2 regions of the Paenibacillus hexagrammi genome follow, and region 1 is predicted to be linked to the other one. Evidence: predicted binding sites of a transcription regulator. Region 1 holds the regulator's gene; the other holds the start of a gene.
The links. Region 1 encodes Rex, which represses fermentation and respiration genes when NADH is low (regulators of the CRP and FNR family bind a similar motif). Its sites were predicted from a motif close to TTGTGAAATATTTCACAA; they were not measured.
Positions count from the first base shown of each region.

Region 2: hcp (hydroxylamine reductase) is a predicted target of Rex. The motif match lies at 2,005-2,022, and genes of this name have one in related genera.

Region 1 is NZ_CP090978.1:3,223,825-3,227,013, forward strand. Features, by position in the region: gene L0M14_RS14445 (DUF47 domain-containing protein) at 1-254, shown strand, start outside; gene L0M14_RS14450 (inorganic phosphate transporter) at 277-1,275, shown strand; gene L0M14_RS14455 (redox-sensing transcriptional repressor Rex) at 1,386-2,006, opposite strand; gene dinG (ATP-dependent DNA helicase DinG) at 2,003-3,189, opposite strand, start outside.
Region 2 is NZ_CP090978.1:430,524-433,712, reverse strand. Features, by position in the region: gene L0M14_RS01935 (GyrI-like domain-containing protein) at 1-290, opposite strand, end outside; gene L0M14_RS01930 (DoxX family protein) at 384-791, opposite strand; gene L0M14_RS01925 (helix-turn-helix transcriptional regulator) at 947-1,912, shown strand; gene hcp (hydroxylamine reductase) at 2,080-3,189, shown strand, end outside.

The sequences.
Region 1 (3,189 bases):
ATATGCTGGATGCATTTAAGCTTTTGGCAAGGAAAAAATATATGCAGATTTCGGAGCATACGGTTGCCATCAACAGCTTGGAAAATGACGGGGATCGTCTCATGAGAGAAGGCATCCGTCAAATTTTCTTAGCTAAAAAAGATATCTATGAAGACTTCAAGCTGAAGGAAGTTTATGAACGTTTGGAAGAAACTACAGATGCCTGTGAAGATGTCGCCAACATTCTGGAAAGTGTCGTTCTTCGTTATTCTTGAGGATCGGCGCTAGGAGGATAACATGATAACCTATCTCATCATCATTGTGGCGCTCGCACTGCTATTTGATTTTATCAATGGCTTTCATGATACGGCAAACGCGATCGCTACATCTATCTCGACTCGGGCTCTCAGCCCCAGAGTCGCTGTCATCATGGCAGCCTCTCTGAACTTTCTAGGTGCGGTTGTCTCCTCGGAGGTTGCCAAGACGGTAGGGGGTAAAATTGCCAACCCCGCCACGATTGATCATGGCATCGAGATTGTCATCGCCGCCCTGTTGGCTGCGATTATTTGGAACCTATTAACCTGGTACTTCGGCATTCCATCTTCTTCGTCCCATACTTTAATTGGCGCACTAGCAGGTGCGGTCATCGCTGGTGCCGGCTATCATTCCGTGAATTGGAGCGGTTTCACCGAAATTATCATCATTTTGGTGCTGTCACCTATCGTAGCATTCGGCGTCGGCTTGCTAGTCATGTTTTTCTTGAAATATCTGGTTTTATGGACAGGCAATAAATCGAGATCAAAATACAACAGGACTTTTCGTACATTACAAGTTATCACGGCTGCACTTCTTTCTTACTCCCATGGTGGTAACGATGCGCAAAAAGCAATGGGTATTATCGTTTTCGCTCTCGTAGCTGGAAATTTCCAAAGCACATTGGATGTACCCCTGTGGGTAAAACTTGCTGCTGCAATCGCCATGGGTCTTGGAACTTCCATCGGTGGATGGCGAATCATTAAAACAATCAGTCGTAAAATCATTAAAATCGAGCCAATCAACGGCTTCGCTTCCGACCTGACTTCGTCGATTGTCATTCAGGTATCCACGCACTTAGGTATGCCTTTGTCCACAACCCACGTCATTTCTTCCGCAATTATCGGAACAGGAAGTGTGATGAGGTTCCATGAAGTCCAGTGGGCAACTGTCGGTCGTATGGTAATTACTTGGGTTATTACGATTCCGATTAGTATCGCGTTATCGTACATCATCTACTTTTTACTCTTCAAATTGTTTTAACATAAGGAATAACTTTCCTAACATCTGAAAAAAGACCTCCTTCGTCGCCTGAAAAGGCATCGATGGAGGTCTTCATGTTTTATGAGCCTAAGATTCCGATTGCTCGGTAATTAATCCAGGTAGTAGGCCAAGCTCTGCAGCTCTGTTGTAAAATCCGCATGGTGCACGCGAACCTCACCAGGAACTTTAATAATAACAGGGGCAAAATTTAAGATCGCTTCAATGCCAGCCTCTACGAATTGATTCGCTACATTTTGCGCTTCTGCAGCCGGTACCGTGATAATGCCAATTCTAACCCCTAATCGGGCCAACGTTTCTTTCATTTCACTCATGGGCTGCACCGTAAGATTATTAATGGTTTCACCGGTCTTCTGCGGCATCGCGTCAAAAACAGCTACAATCTTCATATCGTTTCTGAGATACGTATTATAATTGCAAAGGGCTCGACCTAAATTGCCAGCTCCGACAAGAGCAACCTGAAGCTGGCGATCCAACTTTAGAATCTGGCGGATTTTTTCGATCAAATAAGCAACATCATAGCCGATGCCCTTTTTGCCGAATTCCCCGAAATACGCCAAATCCTTACGAATTTGAGCTGGATTGAGATCCAATTTGTGTCCCAAATCCTGCGAGGAAACGGTCATAATATTTTTCATCGCGAGTTCATTAAGAAATCGTAAATAAATCGGCAGACGACGAACGACAGCCTCGGAAATTTTTTGCGACTTCATCGCTGCTCCTCCCCCATCCATTCCTTAATTCTTGGAAGCATCTGTTCCGTTGTCATATGTTCGATCTTAGGCCCCGGCAGTGAATATAGGAAATACTTCCCATAATAAGTATCGATAACGCGGGTATCATAAATAATAACAATTCCCTTGTCCGTTGCACGTCTAACCAACCTGCCAAAACCTTGCTTGAAGCGAATCACGGCTTGCGGGACGGATAATTTCATAAAAGGATTTTCATTCCGTTTTTTCAAATTCTCACTTTTCGCTTCAACCAGCGGATGATTGGGCGGCTGAAACGGCAGACGAATGATTGCTAAGCAGCTTAACGCATCTCCCGGTATATCGACGCCTTCCCAGAATGAGCTAGTGCCCAGCAGCACGCAAGAAGGGTCTTCTTGAAACATTCGGGTCAGCTTACTGCGGTTGCCGCTGTCAACTCCTTGACCAAGTACGGTAATGCCATGCGGCTTCAAGCGTTCCTTCATGCCTGCGTGAATCTGTTTAAGCATCCTATTTGAAGTAAAAAGCACCAGCATACGGCCCTTGGTGACCAGGGCAACCTGGCACAGGGAATCAATCAACGCTTGCGTGAATACAGCGTCGCCTGATGGTCCCTTAATCGTCGGAAAGTCTCTGGGAATACAAACCAACGCTTGCTCTCTATAATTAAACGGAGAAGGCAGCTGGACCGTTTTCAGTTTGCCCTCGTTCCCGCCCTCGGGGATCTGGAGACCTAGCTGGTCTGCGGCATATTGAAACGATTTATTTACTGACAAGGTGGCAGATGTAAGAATGATACTGTCTTTATTCTCAAAGAAATGCTCCTGCAGCAAATGGCTAACATCGGTCGGGACACTAATCAGCTGCAGCGATTTGCTCTTGGCATATGTCCCCGCTTCCATCCAATACACGTAGCTCTCGTCCTCCATCTTCATGAAAAAACGCAGAGCGTCCCTATGCTCATAAAGTTCCTTCAAGGTACCGCCGAGATCCGTTACTAAACTCTGAACTTCAAGCACTTCCTGCATCTCTTTCATATCTGCAAGGGTTCGATCTAAAGTCCGAAGTATATCGTTCATACTCAGATGAATGTTGTCTTCAAGCATTTGAAGCTCGTTCCAGTGACTAGGAAGCGAGTCCGGCTTCATTCGCAGCACGTACTGCGAGTTCTCCGACTGAGAGG
Region 2 (3,189 bases), 2.8 Mb from region 1:
TATTGTCCCTTAGGGAATTGGATCACTCTGTGTTCTTCCGGTATTGATGCTTCTGTCATGACGCCGGCGTAATACATCATCTTGTGATTCACCGCTTCGTTTACAGCAAAGATGTAGTTGTTCGCGGCTACAGCCTTTAACGTGTCAAGCCTTCCATCCTGCTCCACTGTCCGCCAAAAGGTTTCCTTCTCCTTGTTCATGCCTGCATAATCCGTGTAATTGCTTTTCAGCTCTGTTCCAATACCAAGAACGATAAAGCTGTCTTTTTCCTCAAAAGTGTACGTTGCCATGATCCCAGCTCCTTTTTTGAATGGATGAATTTGATTTGTATTTCACTTGATAGGTCTATCATAACCTTAAATCATGTCAAAATATGATACTGTTTAAAAAAGTTTGCGGCTTTTCGGACGCAGCGCCCAAGACGCGATAGCAAGCGCGGCATAGAAGAGTGGAAGAATCATATGAAATCCACCATCGCCGTAATCATGAGCGAACGCATGAGATAAGGCCGCACCCGTCATTAGAAAAAAGATGCCGCTGTAAGCCCACTCCTTAAGCCGCGGAAAACCTGGTATGACGATCGCAATGACTCCAAGCAATTTCCAAGCTCCAAGAATGTTTGTGATGTATAGCGGAAAGCCTATATGCGTCACTACATCCACATTACCACCAAATCGCATCAATTGCCCAATACCGCTTAATGATATAGAGATCGCAAGAAATATGGTGACGGTCCAATAAGCGATTATTCTCCCAATAGGGCGGGTTACAACCTCTGCGATTTTTTTCACTGCCGGTACTCGTACTCATTCCTATTCCTCCTTTAGTCTCGTGTATTTGACATCAAGCCTCCTCTTTAATTTCTTTAAGTCATTTTGTTTTTCTACTTGATAGGTTTATAATAATCACTAATCATGTCAAAAAATGATACTGTTTAGAGGTTACGATGAAAAAAGTAGAACGGATTAACATCATCATGCGGTACATCAACAACCGCGCTCATTTTACCATTTCGGAAATCATGCAAGAGTTTCACATTTCCCGTTCGACGGCGATTCGAGATATCAGGGAAATTGAAGCGATGGGAATGCCGCTAGTCGCCGAAGTCGGGAGGGACGGGGGTTATTTTGTGATGAAAAACTCTGTCCTGCCCACTGTCAGATTTACTGATAATGAGATTAAAGCCCTTTTTATCGCCTTCATGGCCACACGAAATTTACAGCTTCCTTACCTCAAGAGCCGCCACTCTTTAGCGGAAAAACTACTCGGTCTCATCTCTCAAAACCAGCAGGATGATCTTGTCCTGTTAAATCAAATCTTGCTCTTCGAAGGTACCAATCCCTACAATCCTGACCTCCTTGATTTGTCAGACCTTCCCCATCCTATGTTAGAACAATTCATTCAAACTCTTCTTGTAGACCGCTACTTAGTGATTTCCTTAGAAGAAGGAAGGGAGATCAAGTCCTATTCCGTCTATCTCTTGCGCCTATATCGTGAAAAAAGCTCTTGGCAAATCGAAGGCTTCGACCTGAAGGAGGAAAAGAGGCGGATCATTCCCGTCGATAATCTCACCGATGTCAAACCATACCCCGAGAAAAAAAGGTTAAGCAATAAGAAGATTGCAGAGCGGCTAAGCAAGCAGGAGAAAGCCATCAACCTGGTTGTCGAGCTTGGTCCCAAGGCGATTGCTCAATTCAAAAAGTACCATCCCTTAAACATTACACTTTCCTATACGAATCCTTTTCAGACTACGGCTATTGTAAAGACGTACGTCCATGTTCATTCTCCAGACGAATTGGCCGAAATTACGAATTGGCTGCTTTTCTTAGGCGGCGATATCAAAATTAGGGAAATACCGAAAGAAGTTATAGAAGGATTCCAGGAAAGAGCAGCTGTGTTAGGGAACAAGTAATTAGCCATAGCTCCCGCCTGTGAAGTTCATCTGGGCAAAAAATGTGGCGATGAAAAGAACAAATCGTGAAGGTTATGAGAAGCCCGTTGCAGGTGTGACAAGAATCACATATCGCCGAACTGCCGCCCTATATAATGGACCCATTACCAGATGGGGAGATGTGTGAGATGTTCTGTTATCAATGTGAACAAACGCCTGCGGGCGGATGTAAAGTGGTTGGGGTATGTGGAAAAGATGAGACTATCGCAAGCCTTCAAGATACGATGATCTTTGCTTTAAAAGGGATCGCCGCTTATGCAACGCATGCAAGGCAGCTTGGCTATACAGATCCTGAAGTAGACAAAATTACGCATGAAGCGCTCTATCTGACATTGACGAACTCCAATTTCAACCTGCAGGAGCATCTAGATATGGCCATGAAAGTCGGCTCTGCTGCAGTCAAAATTATGGATGTTCTGGATCGTGCACATACGACTCATTTCGGCATCCCGCAGCCGGTCGTCGTTTCCCAGAATAAAATTGAAGGAAAATGTATCGTTGTCACCGGTCATAATCTATATGCGCTTGAGGAATTGCTAAAGCAAACGGATGGCAAAGCCATCAATATTTACACCCACTCGGAAATGCTGCCTGCCCACGGCTATCCGGAGCTGAAGAAGTATAGCCATCTCAAAGGAAATATCGGCAAGGCCTGGTTTGACCAACGTCGTCTTTTTGAAAAATTCCCGGGCGCCATTCTAGCGACTACGAATTGCGTCATGCCGATTAAGGGAACCTATGCGGATCGCTTCTTCTCCTACGAAGTCGCTGGACTCGAGGGCGTAACGAAAATTGTTGGCGAAGACTTCTCCCCCTTAATCGAGAAAGCACTGTCTTTGCCGGAAGCGAATATGGAATCCGATCAGGTCCTGACCACTGGATTCCACCACGAAACGGTCATCGGATTGGCGCCTGAAATCATTCAAGCCGTCAAAGACGGCAAAATCAAACGCTTCTTCGTCATCGCGGGCTGCGATGCACCTGGCACGGGAGGCGAATATTATAGGGAACTGGCTACCTCCTTGCCTCCTGAAACGGTCATTCTCACCACCTCTTGCGGCAAATTCCGTTTTAATGACGTCGATTACGGAACGGTTCCAGGTACTTCGATTCCCCGGTATATCGACTTGGGCCAATGCAACAATTCCGGGTCCACCGTTAAAATCGCCCTGGCACTGGCCGATGCATTCGGCTGCAGTGTCAATGATCTGCCGGTGAGCATTGTCCTGTCTTGGTTC